One region of the Moritella sp. F3 genome, then DNA from elsewhere that is predicted to be linked to it. Evidence: predicted binding sites of a transcription regulator. Region 1 holds the regulator's gene; each other region holds the start of a gene.
The links. The regulator sigma-54, encoded in region 1, starts transcription at its own class of promoters, with help from an activator protein. The targets are predictions, from matches to a motif close to GTTGGCACGNNNNTNGNNT.

Region 1 (10,846 bases):
AGTTTGTCTGCTGTATACGAAGAGATATTAGTAGCGGCAACCGATGGTACGTTAGCGACAGATGTACGTCCGTTAGTACGTATGAACTGCTCAGTGTTAATTGAAAAAAATGGTAAACGTGAACGTGGTGGCGCTGGTGGCGGTGGTCGTTATGGTTTCGATTACTTTTTAGAAGATGTAGATGGTACGCAGCGTGCATTTAGTTATGCTAAAGATGCGGTGCGTCAGGCATTAGTTAATATCGATGCAATCGAAGCGCCTGCTGGTGCCATGCCTGTTGTACTTGGTGCTGGTTGGCCTGGTGTATTATTGCATGAAGCTGTTGGCCATGGTCTTGAAGGTGACTTTAACCGTAAAGGCACGTCTGCTTACGCGGGTAAAATTGGTGAAAAAGTTGCATCTTAGTTATGTACGATTGTGGATAACGGCACATTAGAAAATCGCCGTGGTTCGTTGAATATCGATGATGAAGGTACGGTAACGCAAAATACCATGCTAATTGAAAACGGTATTTTAAAAGGTTACATGCAAGATAAACTTAACGCCCGCTTAATGGGTGTGGAATCTACGGGTAACGGTCGTCGTGAATCATTCGCACATTTACCGATGCCGCGTATGACGAATACTTATATGCTACCAGGTGAGCATACACCAGAAGAGATCATCAGTACGGTTGAGAAGGGCATTTATGCGCCGAACTTTGGCGGTGGTCAGGTGGACATTACTTCCGGTAAATTTGTATTCTCAGCGTCTGAAGCTTATTTAATTGAGAATGGTAAAATTACCACTCCGATTAAAGGTGCAACCTTGATCGGTAATGGCCATGAAGCCATGCAGCATATCTCGATGGTTGGTAACGATCTGGAATTAGATAAAGGTGTTGGTATTTGTGGTAAAGAAGGCCAAAGTGTGCCGGTAGGTGTTGGTCAGCCGACATTAAAACTAGACAGTATGACTGTGGGTGGCACTGGTAGCTAATAGGCTATTTGTACTGTGTTGAAGTCATGTGCAGTAGATAAAAATAAAGCCCTAACAAGTATATGAATCACTTGTTAGGGCTTTATTGTTTGTACTGGTTAATATCAATGTTGCCATCATGGCAAATTAATATTATAGACCAGCAATCTCACGTAGGTGTTTAAAGATTTCTTTGCTTGGTTTAGCTGCTTTAAGCGGCTTTTCAGCTTTAATTTCTTTATTCACTTGGCGGATCAGTAGACGCAATTTCTGACGGTCAGCATTTGGATAGGTTTCCATTAACGCTGTGATCGCAGTATCACCACCGGCAATCAATTCATCACGCACTATTTCTAGTTTCGCTAATTCAACCGTTGCTTGGTTATACTTATTGGTGATCTTATCGTATGCCGCTTGGATTGGCTCGAGACCGTCACTACGCATGATTTTGCACATGTACGATAGATGTCTGCTATAAGCATCAGTACGTACTACAATTTTTCTTGCTGTGACGATTGCTGCAAGCATTTCTTCTGAAAAACCCATCTTGGCAATTTCTGCTTTACTGAGTAAAGCGATCGCGCCAGCGAGTTTCAGAGTCTTGGCAATTTCAATTTTGTTTTCTGCACGACTTTGATATAACTCGTCGTCTTCAGCGCGTCGGTAAGACTTTTCACTGGTAATATTTCGTTCTCTTACGCTCATAATATTCTTTTTCAAAACGATTGATATGTTAATTGTATCAGTTTATTGCTAATTGCGCAGTTGCTGCAGGAATTTTTATCACATCATGGTATGCTAAATCCAGTATAACTAATTGAAACGAGCCCATGAACTTAAAACAGCAAATTACATTAGAACAAAATAAATTGGAATTAGCCGTTACTCAAGCACTCGACATCGCCAAAAAAGCGGGCGCGAGTGATGCTGAAGTAGCTATTTCACGACAAACGGGTTTGTCTGTGAGTACGCGCATGGGTGAAGTTGAAAATGTAGAATTCAACCATGATGGCGCGTTAGGTATTTGTGTATACCGCGGCCAGCGTAAGGGTAATGCATCAACATCTGATTTAAGTGAAGCTGCAATTCAAAGCACAGTGGCTGCGGCGTTAGATATCGCTTTGCACACCGCTGAAGATGAGTTTGCAGGTCTGGCAGATCGTGAACTGATGGCGTTTGCACCGACAGACTTAGACTTATGTCACCCGATTGATATCAAACCTGAGTATGCGATTGAGCAAGCGTGCCTGACTGAACGTTTAGCGTTAGCGCAAGATCCTCGTATTGTGAACAGCGAAGGTGCGTTTACCAGTCACAGCAGTATTAAAGTCTACGGTAATAGCCATGGCCTGGTAAATGGCTACGCGAGTACTCGCCATAGTATGAGTTCGGTATTGATTGCCGAAGAAGATGGCGCAATGGAACGTGATTACGGCTACTCAATGGCGCGTGACGCAAGTAAACTGTGGACACCTGAACAGATAGCTACTGAAGCTGTTAATCGCACTGTAGACCGCTTAGGTGCACGTAAGATTGATACCTGTAATGTCCCTGTCATTTTTCACCATGATGTTGCTAGTAGCTTAATGGGCCAACTTGTGATGGGTATCAGTGGCGGTAGCTTATACCGTAAATCATCCTTCTTACTGGATAAGTTGGGTGAGCAAATTTTCCCTGAATGGTTAAACATCCAAGAACGTCCACATATTATGGGTGGCTTAGCATCCTCTATGTATGACGCTGAAGGTGTACGCACTAAAGATTTAAATGTGGTTGAGCAAGGTATCTTAAACAGCTACTTATTAACGAGCTACAGCGGCCGTAAGTTAGGTATGCAAACAACCGGTCATGCTGGTGGCATTCATAACTGGAACGTGACAGGTAAAGGCGAAACATTAGGTCAACTTTGTCGTCAAATGGGCACGGGCTTATTAGTGACTGAGCTGATGGGACAGGGCGTGAATATTGTTACCGGTGATTACAGCCGTGGCGCGTCGGGTTTCTGGGTTGAGAACGGTGAACTGCAATATCCTGTTCACGAGATCACGATTGCGGGTAACTTAACTGACATGTTTAAAAACATTGTTGCAGTGGGTAGCGATATTGATGTGCGTAGTAGCATTTTGATGGGGTCTACATTATTAGAATCAATGCAGATCGCGGGCAACTAGTGATTAACTGTAAAAAGTATTGAATATAAAAAGCCTGTGTTATGAAACACAGGCTTTTTTATTTATAAGACTATGTGATGTAAATACCGTCGTTATTTAAGCGCCGTAGACCAACGTTGCCATGCCTAAGAAGGCAAATAGACCAACTACATCGGTAACCGTTGTTAATGCCATACCGCCTGCCAATGCCGGGTCGATATTGTATTTTTTCATCACCAGGGGGATCACGACGCCAGCCAATCCGCCCATCGACATATTAATAAACATCGCGCCACCAATGATCAGGCCAAGAGATGGGTCGCCTTTCCATAATGACACGATAATAGCGATAGAGATGGCCCAGATAGCGCCATTCAGTGCCCCTACCATGGCTTCTTTACCAATTAACCAGCGACTATTCTCATCACTAATATGGCCAACCGCCATACCACGGATAACCAGTGCAAGTGTTTGATTACCAGCTATGCCACCCATGCTAGGGACAATGGTCATCAAAATAGCCAATGTTGCTAGCTGTTCTAAAGTTGCTTCAAACATATTCGAGACGGATGCGGCTGTGAGTGCCGCGATTAAATTAACCCCAAGCCAGAGTGTACGACGCTTGGTACTTTGGATAACGGGAGCAAAAGTATCCTCGTCATCATCCATACCGGCCATACCCATCATGTCATGCTCGGCATTTTCACGGATAATATCAACCACGTCATCAATGGTAATACGACCGAGTAATTTCCCTGAGTCATCAAGTACGGGGGCTGAGATCCAATCATGACGCTCAAACAGTTTGGCTACTTCAGAAGTATCCATCGTGGCTGGTAAGGTTTCAGCTTGACGATCCATGATGGTGCTAATAACACTGTTGGGATCTGTCGTGAGTAGCATGGCTAAAGGTACATCGCCAATTAATCGGTCATCTTTATCGACAACGTATAACGTATCAGTGGCTTCAGGTAATTCTCCACGCAAACGAATATAACGTAAGATCACATCAACAGTGACATCAGGACGTAAAGTAATGGTGTCCGTATCCATGATGCTGCCGGCAGTATCTTCTGGATAGGCCATAGCAGCTTCTAGACGATGGCGATCTTGAGTGTCCATTTGCGTGATAACTTCTTGATAGATGCTATCGGGTAGACTGCGGAGAATATTGGCGAGGTCATCGGTATCCAAACCTTCCGTTGCAGCAACCAGTGATTCAGTATCCATCAGTTTTAGAATGCTGGTCTTGGCGTCTTCATTTAGCTCGTCAAGGATCTCACCTTGCATTTCAGAGTCGGTTAACCGCCACAAGACTTTACGGCCAGCTGGTGGTGATGATTCGAGTAATAATGCAATATCACAAGGGGGCGTTTGGTTGAGCATTCGTTTTACGTGAACAAACATACCGCTGTCGAGCGCTTCATTCATTTCACTTAAACGCAGGTGTGTACTGTCATGCTCCATTTGTTCTAGCATATGTCGTCCCCATTCTTATTATTCTTGTGCAAGACCTTGCCCGCTGATGCGGACAATTCTAGCTTAATCTGTATTTATAATCAGCATTTACATAAAATATCATAATTCATTATATGGTATTGATAATACGTTGGCTAAGGTAGTGCTTAGCTGATCTTGTGTTTGTTTTTTTCTAATGTCTGGTGACGGGTTTGCACGATTCGATCTTGCAGTTTAAAGTATTTCGCTAGCTGCTCTGCAATAAAGACAGAACGGTGTTGGCCGCCAGTACAGCCAATTGCAACAGTGACATAGCTGCGATTATTTTTTTCTAACAGCGGTAACCAGGTCGTTAATAAATTTTCGATTTGCAGTGCAAAACTCATTACTTCTGGTTGTTGGCTGAGGTAACTAATCACCGGTTCATCCAGACCTGTATACGGTTTTAATTCTGGGATCCAGTGTGGGTTAGGTAAAAATCGCACGTCGAATACATAGTCAGCATCCATTGGTAGGCCATGTTTGAAACCAAATGATTGGAAGACCAACACCAATTGATTATTTTTCTTACCTAGAATACGTTCTTTGATTTGCTCGCTCAGCTCATGAATATTGAGCTCGGTGGTATCGATTTTCAAATCAGCATGCAAGGCGATAGGGCGTAAGCGTTTTTCCTCTATTTCAATTGCTTGAGATAGCGATAACTCATCTTTGGTTAATGGATGTAGTCGTCTCGTCTCGCTGTAGCGCTTAATAAGTACAGCTTTATTGGTATCGAGGAATAAACTGGTTAGGTCGGTGCTGGCTTTTAGCGCCGTAATAATGTCATTTAATTCTTTTTTGTCAGTTGGGAGGTTACGTACATCGATACTGACAGCCACTTTTTCAGTTTTTTCATTTAAGGTTTGTAGTAGCTGTGGGAGCAAGGTAACAGGTAGGTTGTCTACACAATAGTAGCCTAAGTCTTCAAGTACCCGTAAAGCAATTGATTTACCGGATCCTGATTGGCCGCTGACGATTATTAATTTCATGTTCTGTCCCCATATCTGCGCAGCGAATATATCGTTACCATAGCTAAAATTAGGTTGCTAATTTTAAAGCTGTAGCAATATAAAAGAATGCTCATTATCCCGTAATTGGTGTGGATATGATATGTTTTAATTATGTCAGCGTTATTAATACTTAAAGTAATACCTAAAGGAAAAGTGGTTTTCCTTTAGGTTATTTGTTGTGGGGCTAAAATTAATGGCGAATTAATTTTTCTTTGTGTTTAATGACCTGCCTATCGAGTTTATCCATTAAGCCATCAATTGCAGCATACATGTCGTTATGTTCATGTACGGCAAAAATTTCCCCCCCATTTAAATGTATTTTTGCTTCTGCAACCTGCAGTAATTTTTCGACATTTAAGATCACGTGGATATTGTTTATGTGATCGAAATGTCGTTCTAATTTGGAAAACTTGCTATCAACGTAATCTTTCAGTGAATCTGTAATATCTACATGTCTACCTGTTAAATTAATTTGCATATACGTCTCCCTTATGAAGGTTAGGTGAGTCCTATAATAGACTCTTGCGCTGATTAGATGGCGGTATGCTCAGTGCTTCTCGATACTTTGCAATAGTACGTCGAGCGACCTTGATACCTTGATCAGCAAGTAAATCAGCAATCTTGCTGTCACTTAATGGCTTGCTGGCATTTTCTGCCGCGACCAATTTCTTAATTAATGCTCGGATAGCGGTTGATGAACATTCGCCACCGTTGTCCGTGCTTACATGACTTGAAAAGAAAAATTTCAATTCAAAGATCCCACGTGGGGTATGCATAAACTTCTGCGTCGTCACACGTGATATCGTGGATTCATGCATCTCAACTTCTTCGGCAATATCGTTGAGTACCATAGGTTTCATGGCTTCATCACCATACTCAAAAAAATCAACCTGTCGCTGGACGATACTTTTTGTCACTTTTAGTAAGGTGTCATTACGACTTTCTAAACTTTTAATAAACCACTTTGCTTCTTGGACGTGGGTGCGAACAAATTGCCCATCGCTGCTGTTGCGGTTACCTGTCGAAAGATTAGAATATTCATTGTTCACCTTTAATCTTGGCACAATGTCAGGATTTAACTCTACCACCCATTGATTATTTTTTTTCTTTACTAACACGTCAGGTATAACGTAAAGCCCTTCTGTTTGATCAATGACATTGCCTGGTCTTGGTTCCAAGCTCTGAATTAATTGCATGATCTCTTTGAGCTGGGGTTCTTTTAATTTTGTTTTACGGCTTAATTGACGGTAGTCGCGATTGCCTAATAAATCCATATGAGATTGGATTATTTGCTGACATTCGCTTAACCAAGGGGTATTTTTAGGTAAATGTTGGAGTTGGATCAATAAACATTCTTGCAGTGAACGTGCTGCTACGCCGATGGGATCAAAGTGCTGAATACGTTTTAGTACCGCTTCGACTTCGTCTAATTCAATCTTGGCATCGTTGTTAGCGTCCACTTCTTGGTGGTCGATATCAACGCTGTTCAGGATCTCTTCACAAGTTTGAGTGAGATAACCGTGATCATCAATACCGTCAATAATTGCGACTGCAATCGCGTGATCGATGTCAGAAAAAGGGGTTAGCTCCATTTGCCACATCAAATGTTCGTATAAACCTTCGCTGGTTTCACCTTGGTAAACTTGATCTAGGCCATCAATTCCGGCGCTGCCGCTACTGTGGTTTTGTATTTGTGGGGTGTAAACGTCATCCCAGTTACTGTCATTGGGTAGTTCATCGGGCATCGATTCACTGGCAAGCGCATCGCCCACTTCAATTTGACTGCTATCGGTCGGCGCTGCATCATTATTAGCATCATGGTTGTGGTCATCATGCGCGTTATGATTATCTGCGTCGTTAGCGGGCGACTCATGAGGATCTTCTTGTTCTAATAGTGGATTGCTATCTAGCGCTTCTTGGATCTCTTGCTGTAACTCCAAGGTCGATAGTTGTAATAATCGAATCGCTTGTTGTAACTGTGGCGTCATTGCCAGAGATTGACTCATCCTAAGTTGTAATGATGGCTTCATCTAACGACTACTCTCTCTTCCTTAATGCGGCTAAATATCAATATCAAACTATAGTCGGAATTGATCTCCAAGATATACTTCTTTTACTTTTTCATTGGATAAAATTTCTTCAGAAGTACCTGAAGCGATCAAATGTCCATGGCTAACAATATATGAATGTTCACATACATCAAGCGTTTCACGTACGTTATGATCGGTAATTAACACACCTAAACCGCGGTCACGTAAATGCTGAATGATTTTCTTAATATCGCCAACCGAAATTGGATCTACGCCAGCAAATGGTTCATCCAATAAGATAAACTTCGGATCTGCAGCGAGTGCGCGAGCAATCTCTACACGACGGCGTTCACCACCTGATAAGCTCATACCTAAACTGTCGCGGATATGGGTGATATGAAATTCTTCTAATAATTCTTCTAATTTTTCTTCACGTTCAAAACGGCTTAATTCTGTGCGTAATTCCAAAATAGCCATGATATTTTTTGTTACTGATAAGCGGCGAAAAATAGAGGCTTCCTGTGGTAAGTAGCCAATACCTTGCTGTGCGCGAATATGCATAGGCTCATGGGTTAATTCTTGGTCATCGATGAAGATTTGTCCATGATCTCGCTTTACTAAGCCAACCACCATGTAAAAGGTAGTGGTTTTACCTGCGCCATTAGGCCCAAGTAAGCCAACAATTTGGCCGGATTCAACTTCCAGACTCACATCTGAAACCACTTTACGTTTGTTGTAACTTTTTGCTAAGTGTGATGCTTTTAAACGCGCCATATGAATTTACTTACTCTACTTAGTTTTGGTGTCTTCAGGAGTGAAAATAGTGATCACGCGATCGGATTCATTTTTGCCACTCTCGGCTATCATTTCTTGTTTATCAATTTGGTAGATGATCTTGTCACCTTTAACTTCACTATCAGCTTGGCGTAAACGGGCATTCTTTGACAAGGTTAAGCGTTTTTTGCCAAGTTCATAGCGGATCTCGTTAGACTCAGCGTTAATTTTTTTACCGTCATCTAGTTCTTGGTAAAAAGTAGCTACGTTCCCCGTCGCTATCATTACTTCGGTGCCTTTGCCGTTAGAGCTTAATACCGTTAGTTTATCAGCATGAATTAATATAGTGCCTTGAGTTACCACCACATTATCATAAAAGATAACGCGGTTCTCTTTAATAAACACTTCTTGACGTTTGGCATTCACGACAACATTTTCTTGGAAATCAGACTCTAATGCGAGTGCTGAATTACTCATGAATAATGTTAACAGTAAAACTTTATATTTTTTCATCATTAGTATAAATCGCTTCAACTTGCTTAAGGATTGTCATGTATTCTTGTTTTAAATCACCTTCCAGGCCAATGCCTGTTTGATTAAACAAGTCGCCAGTAATGGTAATTAATTGATCGCTACGCACCAAATTTTCGGCGAGTTCTAATTGTAAATAACTGGTTGTGATGACATCGATATAATCATTTTTAGCCATGTTTTTGATGATAACATCATCGCGTAATATGGCGACATCTTCACTGCTAAAGTTACCTTCTTTAGCTTTGATCTTCCACGTCGCTTGTGCATTTTCATCATAAAGGATGATAACGGGGTTAGTGAACATTGTCATGCCTAACTCACCATAATGCTCCATGCTATCTGCAAAAGTGCGACGTATAATTTTTCCTTCAAGGCTAAATTCAACGCTACGGAGAACTTGTGCAGTAAAATCAGGTTGATATTCGGTTGATGTTGGTGCTGTTATTTCTTCATTAGGCGAAAAAAATCGCCATATCCCAAGGGCACACAAAAAGAGGATTACTATTCCTACATTTTGTCGATTCATACCGAAGTACCTTGTGCTTGGTCTAAAATCCCTTTCGCTAATAAGATCAGGTCTGCGAGTTCTCTTACTGCGCCAAAACCACCGCGAATAGAGGTGCTAAAATCAGCACCTTTTTTGACTAATGGGTGTGCATCTGCAACCGCAACACTGAGCCCACATAGATTCATTACCGGTAAATCGATAACATCATCACCAATATAGGCTACATGTTCTGGTGATATGTTTAATTTTTCAAGCAGCATGTTAAAGGCAACGACTTTGTTGTCCTGGCCTTGATAGACGTGCTTAACCCCTAACCCTTGCATACGGTTAGCGACAATCGTTGATTGACGGCCGGTGATGACCGCGACTTCAATACCTGCATTAAGTAGCGATTTAACCCCAAAACCATCACGGGTATGGAATGCTTTCAGCTCTTCGCCATCGTTACCCATATACACTCGACCATCAGAAAAAACACCATCTATATCGCAAATAAGCAGCTTTAATGTTTTTGCTTTAGTTAAAATATCTTGTGAGATTGGACCGTATAACGTGTTGATCATTTTATAGTACACCTGCGCGTAGTAAGTCATGCATATTGAAGGCGCCGACTGGTTCTTGTTTTTCATTAACAACAATTAAGCCGTTAACTTTCTTATTTTCCATGACGGCGAGGGCTTCTGCAGCCAATATATGTTCATTAATAGTAACACACCTTTCGGTCATTACTGCACTGATAGGGGTTTGGTGAATATCTATACGTGCATCTAAAATACGACGTAAATCACCGTCAGTGAAAATACCAACCAGCTTATCGGCGTTCGTGACAGCGGTCATCCCTAGGCCTTTTCGAGACACTTCTAATAAGGCATCAGAAATCGTTTCGTTTTGTTGTACGCTTGGTATGCCGTCACCTTTATGCATAATGTCGGAAATACGCAGTAATAACTTACGACCTAAGCTACCGCCTGGGTGAGATAAGGCAAAATCATTGGCTGTAAAACCTTTCGCTTCAAGTAAAGAGACGGCAATAGCATCCCCCATGACTAAGCTTGCAGTGGTGCTCGAGGTTGGTGCTAATCCTAATGGGCAAGCTTCTTTATCGACCTTAACACATAAGCTAACGGTTGCTTCACGAGCCATGGTTGAATTGGTGTTACCCGTTATCGCAATGATCGGTATGCTTAAACGGGTTAATACTGGGTACAGTGCTAATATTTCATCAGACTCACCTGAATTTGAGAGGGCGATGACCACATCTTCACGTTCGATCATGCCCAGATCGCCATGACTGGCTTCACCGGGATGCACGAAGAATGCTGGCGTCCCGGTGCTGGCGAGTGTCGCCGCAATTTTGTTAGCAATATGCCCTGATTTTCCCAT
Region 2 (10,846 bases), on a different contig from region 1:
GCGTTAGAATGATTGCTGGTGAAAGCGTTTGTGCTTCATCAGTACCAGACGAACGAACGTTAGTAAGCTGTTTACCACGAATACAGTTAACTGTTAAATCGTTAGCACGGTTATGAATACCAACAATTTGACCTTCGTATACTTCTGTAGCGTGACCTAAGAACAGGCGACCACGATCTTGTAAGAAGAATAGAGAGTAAGTTACAGCTTTACCAGTTTGGTTACAAACTAATACACCGTTTTGACGTTGACCAATTGTACCGCCTTTATGTGGGCCGTAATGATCGAAGCTATGGTATAGAAGACCAGAACCTGAAGTCATTGTTAAGAATTCAGTTTGGAAACCGATTAAACCACGGCTTGGGATGATGAAGTCTAAACGAATACGACCTTTACCATCTGGAGTCATGTTAGTTAGTTCCGCTTTACGGATACCTAACTGTTCCATAACAGAACCCTGGTGTTGATCTTCACAGTCAACAGTCAATGTTTCCATTGGTTCGTGTAGCTTACCGTCAATCATACGTTCGATAACTTCAGGACGAGATACTGCTAGCTCGAAACCTTCACGACGCATGTTTTCAATTAAGATACCTAAGTGAAGTTCACCACGGCCAGATACTTTAAATTTATCTGGATCAGCAGTTTCTTCTACTTTAAGTGCAACGTTATGTACTAACTCTTTGTTTAGACGGTCAAGGATGTTACGTGAAGTAACAAATTTACCTTCTTTACCACAGAATGGTGAGTTATTTACTTGGAACGTCATTGTTACAGTTGGTTCATCAACTGATAATGCTGGAAGCGCTTCAACATTGTTCTGTGCACAGATAGTGTCAGAAATTTTAAGTTCGCCTAAACCAGTGATTGCAATGATATCGCCCGCTTGTGCAAGTTCAACATCATGACGTTCAAGACCTAAGTAACCTAATACTTGGCCAACTTTACCTTTACGTTCTTTACCGTCAGAACCAACAATAGTAACTGCTTGGTTAACTTTAACAGAACCACGTGAGATACGACCAACACCGATCACGCCAACGTATGCGTTGTGATCAAGTTGCGAAATTTGCATTTGGAAGTCACCGTCACGATCGCCTTCTGGTGCAGCAACACCGTCAACAATAGCTTGGAATAAAGGTTCCATGTTTTCAGTTGCTTCTTCTGATTCAGCGTTAGCCCAACCATTTAGTGCAGAAGCGTAAACAACTTTAAAGTCTAGCTGTTCATCAGTCGCGCCTAGGTTATCAAACAAATCGAAGATTTGATCCATTACCCATTCAGGACGAGCACCAGGCTTATCAATTTTGTTGATAACAACAATTGGCTTAAGACCGTGTGCGAATGCTTTTTGTGTTACGAAACGCGTTTGTGGCATAGGACCATCAACAGCATCAACGATTAGGCAAACACTATCAACCATAGACATAATACGCTCAACTTCACCACCGAAATCGGCGTGTCCTGGAGTATCTACGATGTTGATACGGTAATCTTTCCATGTAATTGCAGTATTCTTAGCAAGAATTGTAATACCACGTTCTTTTTCAAGATCGTTAGAATCCATTACACGTTCTTCATTACCACCACGTGTTTCTAAAGTACCTGACTGTTCTAATAACTTGTCAACTAAAGTCGTTTTGCCGTGGTCAACGTGAGCGATAATCGCAATATTGCGTAGTTTATCTAGCACTGTGATGCCTCTATGTTTTTATATGGGTAAAAATTAGGCAGTATTGTAACCGCCTCGCTGTGATCTACCTAGCAAAATTTTGACGCAGAGTAAAATGATTGCATTTTTTTTTATTTAAAAAGCGGGCGATAGGCCTGATACGGGCTTTTAGCACACAAGTTAAAGTGCAATTAAAGTCTTTATGCCGTTATTTATCGACACTATATAAGATATAAATATTCAACATTATTTGAATACGATTTTACTGGTAATCGTTGAAAATAAACCATAATATCGAACAGAGTAAGAACGAATGTACAGCTTCAATGCTTACCCGTTTGACGCACTAAAATGGTGCGCTCCACGCACAGTAATAGTGCGCACACCGGTTGACGCAAGCGAATACATGTACATTAAAACATTTAAATCAACAACTTAAATAGTTGGCACATATATGGCATTATTTAGTTTATGATTGTTTACAGTCAACAACTTTAAATGAAGCCATCATATTGATGACACCGGAGGTTATTTTATTATGTCAGCAGAAAGCGTATTAGCTCTAATTAAAGAACAAGACGTTAAATTTGTAGATTTACGTTTTACAGATACTAAAGGTAAAGAGCAGCACGTTTCTCTACCACATCATCAAGTAAATGCCGGCTTCTTTGAAGAAGGTAAAATGTTTGATGGTTCATCAATTCAAGGTTGGAAAGGCATCGATGAGTCAGATATGGTATTGATGCCAGATCCGGCAACAGCTGTACTTGACCCGTTCACAGAAGCAACAACACTGAATCTACGTTGTGACGTACTAGAACCAGCAACAATGCAAGGTTATAGCCGTGACCCACGCTCAGTAGCTAAACGTGCACTTGCATACTTACGTTCAACTGGTATCGCAGATGACGTATTCTTTGGTCCAGAACCAGAATTTTTCCTATTTGATGATGTTAAATACAAAACAGACATGTCAGGTAGTATGTACAAAATTGACGCTGAAGAAGCTTCTTGGAACTCAGATAAAGAGTACGAAGGCGGCAACATGGGTCACCGTCCAGGCGTTAAAGGTGGTTACTTCCCAGTATCACCAGTTGACTCTGCACAAGACATCCGTAGCGCAATGTGCTTAGTAATGGAAGAGATGGGCTTAACAGTTGAAGCACATCACCATGAAGTAGCAACAGCCGGTCAAAATGAAATCGCAGCATTATTCAACTCAATCGTTGAAAAAGCCGATGAAGTTCAAATCACGAAATACGTTATCCATAATGTTGCACACGCTTACGGCAAAACAGCAACATTTATGCCTAAGCCATTAGTTGGCGATAACGGTTCAGGTATGCATTGTCACCAATCACTACAGAAAAATGGCGAAAACATTTTTGCTGGTGATCAATATGGCGGTCTATCTGAAACAGCGCTTTACTACATTGGCGGCATCATCAAACATGCTAAAGCAATTAACGCATTTGCTAACCCTGCAACTAACTCGTACAAACGTCTAGTTCCTGGTTTTGAAGCACCTGTAATGCTTGCTTACTCTGCACGTAACCGTTCTGCATCTATTCGTATCCCAATCGTACCGTCTGCAAAAGCGACACGTATTGAAGTACGTTTCCCAGATCCAGCGGCTAACCCATACCTTGCATTCTCTGCAATGTTAATGGCGGGTATCGACGGTATTAAAAACCGTATTCACCCAGGTGATGCAATGGATAAAGATCTATATGACCTTCCTCCTGAAGAAGCAGCAGAGATCCCACAAGTGGCAGCATCTCTAGAAGAAGCACTTTCTGCACTAAATGCTGACCGTGAATTCTTAATTGCTGGCGATGTAATGGCACACGATACTATCGATGCATACATTGAGCTTAAAGCTGAAGAAGTTGAAAGACTGAACATGACAACTCACCCAGTTGAGTTTGAAATGTACTACAGCGTATAATTTGTTATTAATACAAATTAATCTAAAAAAACCCGCTATTTAGCGGGTTTTTTGTTTGTTAATTTTATGTAACTAGGTGAGAATAACCATATAGATCAAGAAGCAATAGACAGGATGTCGTTATGCAACACGCTATATTATTAATACTATTACTCACCAGTTACACCAGTACGGCCGCTATTTATCAATGGACTGATGAACAAGGCATTACCCACTTTTCAGATGACGAAAGCAAACCTGAATCGGCAACTAAAATTAACGTCAAGCTAACACCACCATCGATAGGTTCACTGACCCAATCTCGAACACCTGTAGCAAGTACTGCAGTACCGACCACCCCTGATACTCCTTTACCCATCACGATTAGTATCAACAGTCCTGTCGAGCAACAAACCTTGCGCAGTAATAATGGTGAGATAATCGTGTCAGCCAAACTCAGTCACACTCTGACCTACGGTTTAAACATTCGCTTGTTAATTGATGGCGTGATCCATAGCGAACAAATTGATAGCCAATTTACGGTCCATAATATTCCGATTGGCACACATAAGTTACAGTTACAAATAATTAACAATTTAGGCAAGGTAATTGCATCATCTGAGCTAATTACTGTTTATTTACATCGTTTTAAAGCTAATTAACGCATAGCAGCTTTAATTTCATCACGCTGTGCAGTAGTATTTCAATAGTGGCACCAAAATGGTGCAGAGCGGTAACGAACAGTAATCCTGATAAGGAAATACCATGATCATGATCCCTGAAACGCAGCAGTCATTGCTCAACAACTTAGTTTCGTCAGTTTTCGTGCTCGATAATGATCTGCATATTAAATATCTCAATCCAGCTGGAGAACAGTTATTAGGATCAAGTGCCACCCGTGTACTGGACATGAAAATAACCGATGTCATTGAATACACAACGCTAGATTTATCGTTACTCGCAAGCACGATTAAAACAGGCCAAGGCTTTACCGATAATGAAGTGTCATTGGTGATTGATGATCGCCAACTGCTAGTTGAAATATCCGCAACGCTAACCAACTTTGGTGCTGATACCTGTATTTTGATTGAAGCGAGGCAGATCGATTTACAAAAAAAAATCAGCCAAGAGCTTTATCAGCACGTACAGCAACAAGCTGCGCAAGAATTAGTGCGTGGTTTAGCCCACGAGATTAAAAACCCACTGGGTGGCTTACGTGGCGCAGCGCAATTACTGGAAAAAGAACTGCCAACAGCAGAGCTAAAAGAATTTACCGGCATTATCATTGAACAAGCCGACCGTTTACGCGCACTTGTAGATCGCTTACTAGGGCCACAAAAACCCGGTAAGCAAACTATTTTAAATATTCACTCCGTAATTGAAAAAGTGAAACAACTTGTCGAATTTGATTTACCGGCGGGTATTATCATCGAGCGCGATTACGACCCTTCGATCCCTGATTTTGAGATGGAACCGGATTTATTACAGCAAGCACTACTGAATATTATTAGTAATGCAATTCAAATTCTAAAACATTCCGGTACTATAAAAATTATTACTCGAACAGCGCATCAAGTGAATATTCAAGGACAGAAATATCGCCTGAGCGCTGAAATCAAGATCATTGATAATGGTCCCGGTATCCCTGAGCATATCAAAGATACCTTATTCTATCCGATGGTCACAGCCAGACAAGGTGGCACCGGACTTGGTCTGTCTATTGCACAAAACCTCGTGAAACAGCATAAAGGCAAAATTGAGTGTACTAGCTGGCCAGGGCACACTGAATTTGCCATCTATCTGCCATTAAGAAAATAAAGGATTAAACTATGACAACAGCAACAGTTTGGATTGTCGATGACGATAGTTCTATCCGCTGGGTACTTGATAAAGCACTAAAATCTGAAGCATTTAATACCGTTGCATTTGCTGAACCACATGCTTTATTAAATAAATTAGAATTCGAACAGCCCGATATTATTATTTCTGACATCCGCATGCCGGAAATGACCGGTTTAGAACTCATGGATAAAATCCACGCTATCCATCCAGATCTACCGATCATTATCATGACGGCACATTCCGATCTCGATAGTGCAGTGAACGCTTATCAGGCTGGTGCATTCGAATACTTACCAAAGCCATTTGATATCGATGAAGCAGTATCTTTAGCAACTCGCGCAGTAACGCACGCCAGAGAGCAGTCAAAGAATCGCCGGAGAAATAACAAAGTTGCTCCCGTGACTGAAATTATTGGCGAGGCACCTGCAATGCAGGAAGTTTTTCGCGCTATTGGGCGTTTATCTCGCTCATCAATTAGTGTATTAATTAATGGCGAATCAGGCACAGGTAAAGAACTTGTTGCCCAAGCATTACACAAGCACAGCCCACGGGTAAACAATGAGTTTATTGCCTTGAATATGGCTGCGATCCCCAAAGACTTAATTGAATCAGAGCTATTTGGCCATGAAAAAGGGGCTTTTACCGGTGCCGCAAACGTCCGCAATGGTCGGTTTGAACAAGCTAATGGCGGTACGCTGTTTTTAGATGAGATTGGCGATATGCCGATCGATATCCAGACTCGGCTATTACGGGTATTATCCGATGGCCAATTTTATCGTGTCGGTGGCCATTCACCGGTGAGTGTCGATGTTCGCATCATTGCCGCAACCCACCAGAACTTAGAACAAAAGGTCGCTGATGGTAGTTTCCGTGAAGATTTATTTCATCGCTTAAACGTGATCCGAATTCATATCCCCTCATTGAATGAGCGCCGTGAAGATATCCCCAAATTAGCCAATCATTTTTTAATTAGAGCGGGTAAAGAATTAAGCGTCGAGACCAAAATTCTCAGTAAGGAAGCCCAAACTTACTTAGCCAATCACCACTGGTCCGGTAATGTTCGTCAACTTGAGAATATTTGCCGTTGGTTAACGGTAATGGCCAGCGGCCAAGAAATTTTTATTGATGATTTACCACCCGAGATCACCAATGAACAACCAGTGAAACTAAATAATAGTGGTGCAGAAATTGGCGATTGGCGTAGTCAATTAAAGACGTGGACAGCGCAGCAATTAGCATCAGGGCAAAGCGATATTCTTGCTGAGGCCATGCCCGACTTTGAACGTATCATGCTGCAGACGGCATTAGAGTATACTCAAGGCCATAAACAAGATGCGGCAAAACTATTGGGCTGGGGTCGTAATACCCTCACCCGTAAATTAAAAGAGTTGGATATTAATTAATACGCATTAACCTATATTATTACTTAACAACATCATCATCAGTCAATTTTGTCGCAAGTGCATGTACTGATGATGATGAATCTAAAGAAAAATAAATCGTCACCCAAAATACATCATCATCGTCAACAATGCTGAGCAACCACTACACCCGCTCGCATATTCGTTCAACAATAATCAAACACCACACATTCACAACTCGATAGCCGCTTTACCACGATAAGTAAAGTCCACAGTGATCTCAGCTAGGCCTAAGTAATCAGCGATAGTCTCTGCTATATTATAATGACCATCAACAATTAAAACGTTCATATCCCGCCTTCACGAACACTTCACATAGTTACTTATATTATGCGCTCAAATATTGATATCACCCGACAATTGAGTAGGTAAATCATGAAAAATTTATTTTTAGTTACCGCTATTTCAGCATCGTTAATGGCTTGTAATAGTGATGATAACCAATCAGATTCAGATCTAACACTGCAAGGTGTCGCTGGAACGATTGAGTTAGTCGATCTAAGCACCAACCAAATAGCCGTGAATGGTCATCGCTACAATGCTGATAATATTGCTTATAACACCACCCCATTGGCGCTGAAGCAACTGCAAAAAGACATGTTAGTTAATATCACGACAAGTGGCCAAGACAGTACTCAAGTTCGATTAAATCCAACTATTGTCGGTGTTGTAAGCAATGTAAACCATACTGCAAAGACTTTTACAATTAATGGTGTTGCGCTCACTTTCGCAGAGTTATCCGATGATATTGATAATGGAGACTGGGTAATGCTGTCTTCTATTCCAGCTGCTGATGGCGGTTATACTGTACTTTCAGTCGTTGAATTTGATGATGTCGACTTAATCGGTCAGGCTGAAATTGAAGGACTAATCTCAAACTTAACAAACACCGAGTTTCAACTCGCAAATACGATCACTGTCGATTATAGCAATGCCGTCATTGAGGATAACGAAACGCTCAGAAATGGTCAGTGGGTTGAAGTCAAAGGCACGTACAATAATACCTTTAACGCGACAGAAATTGACGTAGAAGATTATGATGATTTAGGCGATGACAGTGAAGTAGAAGGTATTATAACTTGGGTTGCCAACGATAAAACTAGCTTTGAATTAAATTCACGAGGTCGTTTCTTGGTAAACAGCCAAACTCAATTTGCTGACGGTAACCAAAATAACTTAACTGCAGGCCAAATGGTTGAAGTTAATTCGGTTAAACAAGGCGATAATCGCTTAGCAACAGAAATTGAGTTTGATGAACAAGATAATGATGACTGGGAGCAGTTTAAATTTGAGTTCGACGGTATAGTGAGTGATATCACACGAACAGCAGGAATAGTGACATCATTTAAAATGAATGCCCAAACGAATCAAGTAATACAAGCAGATGCTAACACGGTTTACGACAAACTGAATCAAGCTAACTTTGTTGATGGCATCGATGTTGAAGTTGAAGGTGTGATCATTGATAGTGATTTCGTCGCGCGTGAAATAGAACTCAATGATTAAGACAACATAATTATAATATCTCATCACTGATACAGCGAATAGCAGTTAGTCGGTACCTTCAAGCCCATTAGCTGCTCATTTTAATCATGCAAAGCATCGTGCTGCTCGATAATATAATCATGTAATATTAATGTCAGTTCATCGTTAATATTAAATTTTAACGCTAGTCCTTTAATATTATTCTTCTCACTTTCAATCCTTACCACCGTCGCATCAACTAAGTGAAAACCACGCTGCGGAATCTTTAGATAAAAGCGTAGATTAGCCCCCTCTTTCAGATTAACACCTGACGATGTAAGTTGCAGTTCACTACACAACATGAATAATCCCGAGGTGGAAATATTGCTGACAACACCTAATAGCACATCACCTTTATGATCGAATATTTTCAGTCCTTTCGGTGCTGCAAAACGCCAATAGCGGCCGCCGCCACCTTTATGATCAATAATATCTGGCTGCCCCAATTCCTTTAGTTCATCATCGAGTAAATAAAGCGGAAAGCGATACTCCTCTTGCTCGCGCTGAGCAACAAGTACAATATCACTCGATTGTGCTAAGACATTAAGCAGCTGTTTCGATATATCCGACATAGCAATATCATTGCAGCTATGAGCAGCTTGGCTATCGATGACTTCCTGTAATAAATTAAGCTCATCTTGGCTTAGTATATCGCTAACTTTTTTTGGCATGAAGTAACCGTCCCTGATTTAGCATACTTGCCTCCTTTGTTCGTATTCAAAATTCATCGGTAATGAATACTTAGTTTTCTGTAACTATACTAATCTTAGTAAACCAGATCAGATTTGACCTTGCAAATGTAAAACGAGTAAGCTTGATCTTTATACATAAAATTGCGTATTAACAGAGAGTTATTTCTATAAAACCACAAGTAGGCCAGCATGGAAGCAAATATAGACAACATAAATCAAGATATCAATATCATCGACACGATAGAGGTAGAAGGTGAATTTATCATGGAGCAGCGTCACCGCCATGAACGGCGGCAACGTCTATTAAAGCATAATCCCCGTTACGAACGTCGAGTCAGTAAACGACGCGACGCCCGTAGCAGTAAGATTGATATCACCGTCTAATGGTGATGATGTGGTTTCGCATTTCTAAAACTATGCGGTAATAACTCCAGCATAAAGCTACGTGCACCGCGACGTAAAATACTAATCGCAAATAACACTGTCACTATCGCTAAACTAGCATAACGCCACCAATCATCTTGCCAATGTGGCGCTAACGTTAACCAAGGTTTCGGTAACTCAGGTACCCAATACATAATGCCTAAGCCTAGTAGTAGCGCGACAGTGACAATGGCCATCACGACCGCCATCGCAATCTGCTTACCTTGATTGTCTTTAATAAAGCGATACAAATCTAAGTTCAATGTGGGTCCGACTAAACTAAAGGCCACAACCGCACCAGGAGATACGCCAGCAACCAGCATAATGGCCAGTACAGGCGTAATACCGGTGGCACAGAAGTGGAACGGCAAGGCAATCAGAATAGCCAATACAACCTGTAACCAAGGTTCTTGCTGTAAGAACTCCCAGCCAATGGTTGGCGTAAATGTCGCTGCCGCAATCAAACCAAATAATACCCAAGGTGCGGTATGATCAATAAGATGTGAAAAACCATGTTCAAATGCACGTTTAAGGCGTGACGTTGATGCCTCTAACTCTTCGGTCGTCGCGCAAGTATCGCTATTCAAGTCATGCTTTTTGAATAATGAACCAATAAGTAAGCCTAACGTCACCGCTAATATAACCGCCATCACTAAACGTATACCAACCCATTCAACACCCAACAGCGGTAATGAAATAAGTAACGCATCAAAGCCAATAACAGGGGATGCAACTAAGAATGAAACCGCTAATGCAGAACCACAACCCGCTTTAATCAGTTGCTTATACATACCTGATGCATCGGGTATGCAAATAGGCAATGGCAAACCAATGAGTGTGCCTTTCAATGCGCCAGCAACTGGGCCCGTACTGCGTAATTGACCGACCATATTAAAGGCTGGTTTCACAAAGTTAATCAGCCAAGTAAGGATATAAGCGAATAATAACGCTGGCGCGGCATGTAACGACAAGCTCACAAAGCGTAATAAGGTTTCCGCTGTTTCATTGCCATGTGCATGCCCAGCGTGATCATTATCAGCTGCTGCATGGTCATCATGTCCTACATGGTCATCATGTCCGACATGGTCATCGTGTCCTACATGGTCATCGTGACCGACATGGTCATCGTGACCGACATGGTCATCGTGACCGACATGGTCATCGTGACCGACATGGTCATCGTGACCGACATGGTCATCGTGACCGACATGGTCATCGTGTCCGACATGGTCAGCTGAGTGTAATTCAGCTGAGGTGACAATCTGTGATTCGACAGTTACAGGGGCATCATGATTATGCGGCGCATAACCTAACCAATGTGGCAGTAATACCGCAAGCAAACAAA
Region 3 (10,846 bases), on a different contig from region 1:
CAGTAACGTCAGCATAATAGCAGTCGTTCCATTAGTACTTTCTTTACCTGAAATTAAAGCTATTAGAAGCTTATACACTGACAATGATTAAGAAGATAAGAATGAAAAATAATGTTTTTATAATAAGGTTAACCAGTGTGTTGCTAACATTGACAGCGTTCTTTTCATATAGTGATGATAAAACAATGTTAACGATTGAAAACTGTAAAAATCAGCAAGATGTAAGCTTTACAATGCCTGCGCTCAAAGCCTTACGAAGTGCTGAAATAACGACATTATTACCTTGGAAAAAGCAGGAACATCGCTACTTAGGGGTCTACCTTGAAAATATCATCAAGCATGTTGATGGCAATGGTTTAGAAACGATACATGTACATGCAAAGAATGATTACAGTGTGCAGATATCTGGAGCAGAGTTACAGCAGCATAAGTACATGCTGGCTTATGCCATTAATGATGAAATGATAACTCGGCGACAGAAGGGGCCGTTAGTATTAATGCGTGATTTGAGTCGTATTAAAGTCGAGGATATTCATGAATTAGATATTGTGATTAATCTGGTTTGGTTTGTTGAAAGAATTGATATTAACTGTGGAATTAAGCACGGATGAAAAATAAATACACAGCAACAATATGGTTACCTTTGACTTTCATCATATTATTTGAATTGTGTTTAGCTGGTTTTATTACATTGAGATATGATCAGAGTAACAAAAATGTCATGCGCAATGTTGAGTCGATACGGGCATCATATTGGGGCTCTTGGTATTTTGGCAAGGAGCTGTCACGACTTGAAGCGCAAATAAAAAAGGCTATATATTTAAATAAAAACGATAACGAGGCAATCTTAGAAAAATTAGACTTTTTAATTGTTAGTTATGAATATTTAGCACTCGATGAAAAAATATCTCCTTTATTGCAAAGTTATGCGGTTAATATTTTGCAAGAAAACATTGTTAAATTAGATAAGGTCGCACTACCAGTTTTAGCAAGAGAAGATCCTATTAACCAATACCCTGATATTTTAACGATTGTTGAAAAATTGAAGCTAGGCCATGACAAGATTGTATTTTTTGAGTTGAAAGGGAGTGATCTTAATCTTTTTACAGATGAGGTTAATCGTAACCAGGAGAGGTTGTTATACATCATCTATAGTGCATTTTTGATTGGTACTCTATTAATTACAGTTTGGTCAGTGACATACTTGAATTTCAAACGAACCCAAAAACAGTCAAATATAGATGAGTTAACACTGCTCCCCAATAGAAAACATTGTGTTGAATTGATCACTTTAAAAATGCAAAAGAGCAAACCGTTATGCTGCTTTTTTATTGATCTGAATGGATTTAAGCAGATAAACGATACATTAGGCCATCACACTGGTGATGAAGTATTGAAAACGATTGCAAAAAGAGTGTCTTATAGTATTGGTGGTGAAGATATCTTCTCTCGTATTGGTGGTGACGAATTTATTCTTATTTTGTGTGATTATGGTGACCGTATAAATGTAGATACGATTGTTGAGCGGATCATGGAGCAAATACAGCAACCGATTAATATCGGGGGTAAGACTGTCACTGTCGGCTCTGCGATAGGTATTTCTTTTTCATCTGAGGAGGTTAATACGGTAAATAAATTATTTTTGACAGCCGATTCTGCAATGTATGTAGCGAAGGGATTAAAAGAGGGGAGTTCGAGTAATTATCAGTATTATTAACAGATCTGTGTAGTTACTTTTTTGATATAGTTTATTATTATCGATATAAATAATTCATCGTCAAATGCAATAATTCTCCTGCCAATTTAAACATATTTTTATACATATTTATATCTTGCGGCCTTGTTTTCGATTAAAATAAAGTTTAAACGGCGGTTGTTTGAGTTTTGCCACATTTTTTGCTACTCTTTTAACCGATTTTTTATCACTTGGTTCATTATGGCTTTAACTAATGACCCTTTCGTTTTTACTTTTCGATTAAAAAGTATTGCAGGATATATGCTCAGCATAATTTATGGATAGCTCGTTAAACAAAAATAGTTCGTTAAATAAAAATAGTTCGTTAAATAAATATAGTATTGAAACCACTGATTACCAAGTTGGTCAAGATAATGTACAAAAATGGGGTTTCGATATACACAACCCTGTGTTCGGCATTAGCGCCGGCCTTATTATCTTTTTCCTCTCAGCACTCCTCCTCGTAGACCCAGCTACCGCAAAAGAAACATTAAACACTATTAAAAATGGCATTTTAGCTGATTTCGATAGCTTCTTTATGTGGTCAACTAATTTCTTCGTCTTTTTTATTGCCGTATTAATCGTATCACCGCTTGGTAAGATCCGTATTGGTGGTAAAGAAGCAAAATCTGAACATTCAACGATCTCGTGGCTAGCAATGTTATTTGCTGGTGGTATGGGTATCGGTCTGCTGTTCTGGGGTGTTGCTGAACCAACGGCTTATTTCACTAATTGGTGGGGAACGCCATTTAATGTTGAACCGTTAACTGCTGAAGCAAAGTCATTAGCACTTGCTGCAACGATTTATAACTGGGGTATCCACGGTTGGGCTATCTACGGTATTGTCGCGCTTGCGTTGGCTTTCTTTGCTTATAATAAAGGTCTTCCTCTTTCAATCCGCTCTGTTTTCTACCCGATTATTGGTGATAGAGCTTGGGGCTGGGCTGGTCACGTTGTCGATATCTTAGCTGTACTTGCGACGCTATTTGGTCTTGCGACATCGCTAGGTCTTGGTGCACAGCAAGCGACGAGTGGTATCAACCATGTATTTGGCACCGATGGTGGCATTGGCATGCAACTGGTCGTGATTGCCTTTGTAACCTTAATTGCAATCTTCTCGGTTATCCGTGGTATCGATGGCGGCGTTAAAGTATTGAGTAATATCAATATGGTGTTTGCTTTTGCACTATTGATTTTTGTTCTGATCATTGGTTTTGATGTTGTTACTGTTGCAATCCCTGAAACTTTAATTGCTTATGGCCAAAACTTTATTGGTTTAAGTAATCCACATGGTCGTGATGACACTGCTTGGATGCAAGGTTGGACGGTATTTTACTGGGCTTGGTGGATTTCATGGTCACCATTCGTAGGCATGTTCATTGCGCGTATCTCTAAAGGTCGTACTGTACGTGAATTCTTGTCTGCTGTTGTCTTTGTTCCAACGTTAGTGACGTTAGTTTGGATGGCTACATTTGGTGGTATTGCTATCGATCAAGTCGTGAATAAAGTGGGTGAATTGGGCGCGAACGGCTTAACTGATTTATCATTATCTTTATTCCATGTGTACGATGCACTGCCGTATGGTGATGTGTTATCAATATTGTCGATTATCTTAGTATTAATCTTCTTCATTACATCATCAGATTCAGGTTCACTTGTAATCGACAGCATCACGTCTGGCGGTAAGATTGATGCGCCTGTACCACAGCGTATATTCTGGGCTGTAGTAGAGGGAACTATTGCTGGTGTTATGTTATGGATTGGTGGTTCTGAAGCACTGCAAGCGTTGCAAGCGGGTGTGACTATTACCGCATTACCGTTTACGTTTGTATTGCTGCTGATGTGTGTGAGCTTAATTAAAGGCTTGAACTCAGAGCGCCATTTATACAAGTAATGATTTAGCGTTAATTAAGCATAAAGCTTAATAGGATAAATGCCGACGGCCTCAAATGTATATTTGAGGCCGTTTTTTGTTTTAGGCAGATCGCAAAAATTAGACCTTGTAATGTAAACAGGCGCTATTACGTTATATTTTAGATTGAGGATTATTTATTTTAAGCGTATCAGGAGCTAAAGATGAAAAAAGTTATTCTAAAAGGATTTATTATAGTCCCAACTGCGGACTTGTCTGCAGTGAAGAAAGCACTTATTAGTCATAAAGAACTGACACGTAATGAACCGGGTTGTTTAATGTTTAATGTCACGCCGTCAGAGATTAATCTTAATCGTTTTGAAGTATATGAAGAATTTATTAATAAAGCGGCTTTTGAACAACACCAAGCCCGAGTTAAAGGCTCTGCTTGGGCTAAAGCGACAGTCAATGTACAAAGGCATTATGAAATTTTAGAGTAAGTCTAATGGACTGAAAATAGCTGATGTTAAAGTTGGTGGTGTTGTAATTAAAATAGGATTTGTGCACGTTTTTGAATATTAATTATGCTTAATCATAATTGATTCTTTGAGACTGTGGGAGTCGCTATGCTACAGTTCACTTATATACAATTCGTTATTAAACTTAGTTGTTAAGCTTGGTTATTATTTAGAGAGAGTTATTGATGTCCTTTGAGTCTGCTGTTACATTTTTTATCGCGATATTTATTTTTGGTATTACGCCAGGGCCAGGTGTATTTGCCATTTTGGCTCGTGCAATGGTTGAAGGTCCTAAAAAATGTATCATGTTGGCAATGGGCATGATTGGTAGTGACGTTATTTATTTGATTTTAGCGTGTTTTGGTCTTGCAACGATCGCAGAGAATTGGTCTGAAGTGTTCACGGTGATTCGTTATCTTGGTGCGGCTTATCTGATTTATCTTGGTTATAAAATGATTAAAGCCTTGCCGCAGATTAAGAGTGATATTCAAGCTGAAGCAGATGCGCAAAAAGAAGGTGCTATGTTGGCAAGTTTTACGCAAGGTTTTCTAATTTCAGCATCAAACCCAAAAGTGATCCTGTTTTATATTTCGTTTTTACCAACGTTCATCGACCTAACTGTTCTTAAAGCGCAAGATATTGCACTTGTATCCGTCTTGTCATCAATTGCGCTAATGTCGGGTTTAATGCTCATTGCTTTTGGTGCCAGCCGTATGGCGGGGATGTTAAAAACACCGGTAGCACATCAGCGATTAAACCGAGGTGCAGGCAGCATTATGATCGCCGCAGGTGCGTATTTGGCGGTGAGTAAATAGTATTTCATCTGTATTGAAAACAAAATAAAGGCTTACCTCGGTAAGCCTTTATTTTTATTATAGGTTTTGATTAATTTGATTTCGTATAAGTTGGATAGTCAATATAACCAGCGCCATTCCCGCCAAACAGCGTGGCGCCATCAAGATCTGCTAGTGCGTAACTGTGCTGCAAGCGTGATACTAAGTCTGGGTTTGAGACGAACGGGCGACCGAAAGCAATTAAATCAGCATAACCTTTCGTTAGTACTTCTTCAGCACGCGCTTGTGTGTAACTGCCCGCGACAATAATCGTATTAGTGAAGATGTTACGTAGTTCAATACGGAAGCTTTCTGGGATCTCTGGGGCATCATCCCAATCAGCTTCAGATAGATGCATGTAAGCGATGTCGCGTGCTTGTAGTTCTTTTGCCGCTTGAAGAATCGTGGGTACAATCTCTGGGCAGTTCATGTCTTTGAAGGTAATGAAGGGAGCAAGGCGCACGCCGACTTTATCAGCGCCAATTGCAGCTATCACAGCATCCACCACTTCTAATAGAAAGCGAATGCGGTTGCTACTTGTGCCACCATATTGATCTGTGCGTTTGTTTGAGTTTGTACGTAGGAACTGATCGATAAGGTAGCCATTGCCACCGTGGATCTCGATACCATCAAAGCCAGCTTCTATGGCTCGCGTCGCTGAATTAGCGAAGTCGTTAATAACGCGATCTATATCTGTTTGCGTCATTTCTCGCGGTTGAATGCAGTCAACCATATTGCCATTACCTTGCTCGTCAGATATCCATACTTGAGTTTCTACAGGAGCCAATGCTGACGGTGCAATCGGTAGTTCACCTTGTTGAAATGTTGGATGAGAAACGCGGCCAACATGCCACAATTGACAGAACATGGCTGCGTCTTGCTCATGGACTGCGCGGGTGATTGGTTGCCAGCCATTAACGTGTTCATCGGTATAAACGCCAGGCGTGAATGAGTAACCTTGTGAATCATCAGAAATTTGCGTGGCTTCAGAAATGATTAATCCGGCGTTAGCACGTTGCTTATAATAAGTCGCCATCAACTCATTTGGTACATTGCCAGGTTGGCTAGTGCGTGCTCGGGTCATTGGTGCCATTACGACACGATTTTTTAGGTCTAATTGTTTTAGTGTCGTGCTTTGGAATAATTTACTCATGATGCTTACCTTATTTTAGCCGTTTAATGTGGATTTGTTTACTTTAGTGATGAACAGTAAGCCAATCACGGGAACGATGATGGCAGCGTAAGGGATCATGCTCGCCCCCATACTGCTATCAAGCACGATACCGCCAAGGATGCCGCCGAATGCGTTGGCCAAATTGAATGCCGAGATATTTGCTGTGGCCGCTAACTCTTGACCTTCGCCGCCGTGATTCATGACTCGAAGTTGCATTGCAGGTACATTGGCAAACGATGCTATGCCGAATATAAATGCGGCGATGACAAAAAGTATTTCGTTATCAATAACTAAACCGACTAATACTAATGAAAGGATCATAGCTATGGCCCAGAATAGCGATGCTTTGTTGAGATTTTTGTCTGCTGAACGGCTACCTAGGGTGTTACCTATGATGAGACCGAGACCGACAATCACTAAGATCCAAGTAACCGCATCTTCGCCATAACCGGTAATGTGCATCGCGATAGGTGCAATATATCCGTATAGCGTCATGAAACCCGACCATGCAAAAGCAGTGATCGCTAAACTCATTAATAACATGGGATTTTTGAATGCCATAAGCTGGGCTTTAATATTCTTAGCTTCGCCATGACCAGTTGATTTGATCGACATTAGAATGAAAACCATGGCCACTGCACCGAATGCAGCAACTGTCAGAAACGTGTTGTGCCAGCCGAACTGCAAGCTGATCCAAGTACCTGCTGGCACGCCGAGTACATTGGCCAGCGTTAGACCTGCAAACATTTGACCTACAGCGCGACCAGCCATTTTTTCTGATACCAGGTTTGTTGCTACAACCGCACCAATGCCATAAAATGGACCCTGTACCAGTCCGGCAATGACACGGCTCACTAATAATAATTCGTAGGTTGGTGCCAAAGCAGACAGTATATTACCGAGGATAAACAGCACCATTAACCCAGTCAGTACCGCTTTTTTATTAAAACGCGCTAAATATATCGTTAAGATCGGCCCGCCAATGACAATGGCTAACGCATAAGCACTGATTAAGTAACCAGCCTGACCCTCTGTTATGGAAAGTGATACTGCTATTTGCGGTAGAATACCGGCGATAACAAACTCTGCGGTGCCAATCGCAAATGCGGCGAGTGTCAATATCCAAACCTGGAAAGGCATTTTTTCTTTTTCAATCATCGTGGTTATCTCTGTTTATAATATGCTGGTTATTATATTCATTCGATTTATTTTGATAATTGAGTAAAATACGAAATCATTATTCGGATAAGCCGAACAATAGGAGAGGGTATGGATAAATTTTCTGATATGACTATGTTTGTCAGCATTGTTAAACACCAAGGTTTAGCGGCTGCTGGGCGTGACATGGGGCTCTCTCCCGCGACAATGACCGCAAGATTACAAGCATTAGAAGAAAGATATGCAGTGAAGTTATTGAATCGAAGCACTCGACATATTGCATTAACCGATGCTGGCGAACTTTATTATCAGGCTGCGCTGGAAATAATCGCTAGTGTTCATGAGACTGAAAACCGCTTACAAAATGTGGTCGAAGACGTTAAGGGCTCACTCAAAGTGTCGGCGCCAAAGGATATAGGTAAGCAATATATTCAGCCTATATTATCCGACTTCTCTAACCGTTATCCCGATGTCGTGCCTTATTTATACCTCAATGATCGGATATCAAATATTGCTGAATCAGGGATTGATATCGTTATTCGTTATGGTGAATTGGCTGATAGTAGTCTTATATCAAGGCGGCTGTCATCAAGTTGGCGAGTATTGTGTGCATCACCGGAATATTTAGCAAAGCGTGGTGTGCCTTTAACACCTGAAGCGTTAGTTGATCATGATTGCTTAGTTATGTTACGTGGGAACGAAGAGTTAAAAACTTGGCATTTCCAACAACAAGAACATAAAACAACAATAACAGTGGCTGCAAAACGGTTGTCTGATGATGGTGAGGTTATTAGGCTGTGGACATTAGCAGGGGCGGGGATAGCACTTAAATCCATTGTTGATGTGCAAGATGATATTAATAGTGGGCGCCTTGTGACAGTGCTTGATGGCTATATGAAGAACTTTAATACATCAAGGTCCGTATCGAGTGCTGACTTAAATGTGATTTATACCAGCAAGCAGTATCAACCAAAACGCATTCGCTTGTTCCTGGATTTTTTGTTTGAGAAATTCAACAATATGACTCAGCAATGAAGTTAAATCTATTCATCTATTTGTGATAACAATAGGTCGCACCAATGTGGTGCGCTTTATTTGTTTTAGCACTGCTTTAGCACTATTCTTGCGCTTAAAGCCTTTCTATTTTGGCAATAAAGTCATTCGCTACCCTTGTATTCGAGTATCTGACCTTATTTTCCTGTGATTTTTAATTTGTTACCGCTAAACGTTAGACTTGGCTGATTTTTTGCTTTATTCCTTGGTATGAACATGCGCAACCAAGGATGATATATGCAAAAGCTAAAGCAACAACCCAAATGGGTTAAAACCACATGTCCTTATTGCGGCACCGGTTGCGGTGTCGAAGCGCAAGTAAATCAAGATAATTCAGTCACGATCCGTGGTGATGAATCTCACCCTACCAATTTAGGTAATCTTTGCTCAAAAGGATTAACGCTAGCCGATACCCTAGTCCCAGAAGGACGTCTTACCGAATGTTATATTCGTGGTCAAGCGCAGAGTATGGAAACCACATTAAGCTATGTCGCCTCTTCATTTAATAAGGTGATCGCTGAGCATGGCCCAGATGCCGTTGCCTTTTATGTATCAGGGCAGCTACTTACCGAAGACTATTATATTGCCAATAAATTGATGAAAGGCTTCATCGGCAGTAGCAATATCGATTCTAATTCTCGTTTGTGTATGTCTTCTGCCGTAGTTGCGCATAAGCGTGCCTTTGGTGAAGATGCTGTCCCCGCTTGCTATGCAGATATCGAAGCTGCCGAGCATATATGTTTAGTCGGTTCGAATTTAGCTTGGTGCCATCCCATTTTATTTCGCCGAATAAAACAGGCAAAAATGGCGAATCCAAACTTAAAAATTACCGTGATTGATCCACGTCGAACCGATACGTGTGATATTACCGATCTACATTTAGCCATTCGTCCGGGGACGGATGTGGCGTTGTATAATGGCTTGTTGGAGTTTTTGGACCAAGAGAATGCTTGCGATCTTACCTATATCGTCGAGCATACTGAAGGATTTGAAGAGGCTCTAAAATCTGCATACCAATCAACACCAAGCTGGGGAGAGTTAGCTGAATTTTGTAATCTTGAACTCGATACTATGTTGGATTTTTTCCGTCGTTTTACCGATATCGATAAAACCCTCACCTTATTTAGCCAAGGGGTGAACCAGTCAACCAGTGGTACCAACAAAGTAAACGCGATTATTAACTGCCATTTAGCGACAGGACGTGTCGGTAAACCGGGGGCAAGTCCATTTTCAGTGACCGGTCAACCAAATGCGATGGGCGGCCGCGAAGTTGGTGGTCTTGCAAGTATGTTAGCGGCGCACATGGATTTTACGCCAGAGAGTCATGCTGTGGTGAGTGAGTTCTGGCATACCGATAAGTTGGCTACCAAAAATGGTGCTAAAGCGATCGACATGTTTGATCAAGTGCATCAGGGGAAGATCAAAGCGATTTGGATCATGGGCACGAATCCAGTGGTAAGTTTGCCTGATTCAGACAAAATTCAGCAGGCGTTATTAAATTGTCCGCTGGTGGTTGTGTCTGATTGCATTGCTAAGTCAGATACGATTGCTTGTGCTGATGTACTGTTACCTGCACAAGGCTGGGGTGAAAAAACTGGTACAGTGACAAATTCAGAACGCTGTATATCACGCCAACGTGGCTTCCTATCAAGTGTTGGTGAAGCAAAAGCAGATTGGTGGTTATTAGCGGAAGTCGCTAAACGCATGGGCTTTACCAAGGACTTTAGCTTTGAGTCAGAGGCTGATGTGTTTACTGAATATGCGCAGATGACAGGCTTTAAACAAGATACTTTACCAAGGGGTTTAGATATTGCTGTATTAGCTGAACAAGATTATGACCAGCATAAACCGATGCAGTGGCCGATAAAAGGCAACAAGTCACAAGTGCGGTTATTCACCGATGGTCAGTTTTCGACGCCGTCAGGTAAAGCGAACTTTATTGCGCTTTACCACAAATCAGCAGCAAGTTCAGTTTGCCAAGATTATCCGATGATCTTAAATACCGGTCGTAATCGAGACCAATGGCACAGTATGAGTCGTACCGGTTTAGCCACCAAGCTTAATGGGCATATGCCTGAGCCGTTATTGTCGATTAACCCGCTAGATTTAACAGAACGTAGTATTGCTGATGGCAGCTTAGTTGCGGTTGAAAGTTTACAAGGTAAGTTATTAGTGCGTGCGCATGCGACAGTAAGTCAAAACTCAGGTGAATTATTTCTACCTATTCATTGGAGTCGTCAAAATGCCAGTGCAGGGGCTATATCAAGTCTCGTCGCGGGGCATACCGACCCATTATCGGGGCAACCAGAAAATAAATACACACCAGTGAGTGTCAGTACATGGTCACATGCATCGCGCGCTGCGTTGTGGAGTCAACGCCGCCTGCAAGTGGCTAAGATATTGCCTATGGTGGATTACTGGGTTGAACGTCGTTTAGAGCAGGGTTTTCTATATTATCTTGCTAGTGTTACTGCTCCTGCTGAATTCTTCCAACAATTAAAACTCGCTCTACATAACAGTTAT

Region 2: the regulator sigma-54 is predicted to act here: its motif matches at 2,115-2,133, upstream of glnA (glutamate--ammonia ligase).
Region 3: the regulator sigma-54 is predicted to act here: its motif matches at 8,504-8,522, upstream of JFU56_RS14525 (nitrate reductase).

Annotation. Positions count from the first base shown of each region.
Region 1 covers NZ_BLRL01000009.1:116,690-127,535, reverse strand. Annotated here, with positions in the region: partial or broken gene tldD (metalloprotease TldD) at 1-978, shown strand, start outside; gene yjgA (ribosome biogenesis factor YjgA) at 1,111-1,662, opposite strand; gene pmbA (metalloprotease PmbA) at 1,788-3,128, shown strand; gene mgtE (magnesium transporter) at 3,225-4,586, opposite strand; gene rapZ (RNase adapter RapZ) at 4,733-5,596, opposite strand; gene hpf (ribosome hibernation promoting factor) at 5,808-6,095, opposite strand; gene JFU56_RS15345 (RNA polymerase factor sigma-54) at 6,127-7,647, opposite strand; gene lptB (LPS export ABC transporter ATP-binding protein) at 7,696-8,421, opposite strand; gene lptA (lipopolysaccharide transport periplasmic protein LptA) at 8,437-8,898, opposite strand; gene lptC (LPS export ABC transporter periplasmic protein LptC) at 8,921-9,481, opposite strand; gene kdsC (3-deoxy-manno-octulosonate-8-phosphatase KdsC) at 9,478-10,026, opposite strand; gene JFU56_RS15320 (KpsF/GutQ family sugar-phosphate isomerase) at 10,028-10,846, opposite strand, start outside.
Region 2 covers NZ_BLRL01000013.1:34,219-45,064, reverse strand. Annotated here, with positions in the region: gene typA (translational GTPase TypA) at 1-1,693, opposite strand, end outside; gene glnA (glutamate--ammonia ligase) at 2,211-3,620, shown strand; gene JFU56_RS17825 (DUF4124 domain-containing protein) at 3,743-4,261, shown strand; gene glnL (nitrogen regulation protein NR(II)) at 4,365-5,417, shown strand; gene glnG (nitrogen regulation protein NR(I)) at 5,429-6,844, shown strand; gene JFU56_RS23210 (response regulator transcription factor) at 7,034-7,153, opposite strand; gene JFU56_RS17805 (DUF5666 domain-containing protein) at 7,238-8,368, shown strand; gene JFU56_RS17800 (PilZ domain-containing protein) at 8,449-9,057, opposite strand; gene JFU56_RS17795 (hypothetical protein) at 9,268-9,462, shown strand; gene JFU56_RS17790 (permease) at 9,459-10,846, opposite strand, start outside.
Region 3 covers NZ_BLRL01000008.1:89,201-100,046, forward strand. Annotated here, with positions in the region: gene JFU56_RS14480 (Crp/Fnr family transcriptional regulator) at 1-17, shown strand, start outside; gene JFU56_RS14485 (hypothetical protein) at 138-611, shown strand; gene JFU56_RS14490 (GGDEF domain-containing protein) at 608-1,717, shown strand; gene JFU56_RS14495 (BCCT family transporter) at 2,013-3,629, shown strand; gene JFU56_RS14500 (putative quinol monooxygenase) at 3,812-4,087, shown strand; gene JFU56_RS14505 (LysE family translocator) at 4,291-4,920, shown strand; gene JFU56_RS14510 (alkene reductase) at 4,991-6,091, opposite strand; gene JFU56_RS14515 (MFS transporter) at 6,107-7,270, opposite strand; gene JFU56_RS14520 (LysR family transcriptional regulator) at 7,382-8,305, shown strand; gene JFU56_RS14525 (nitrate reductase) at 8,561-10,846, shown strand, end outside.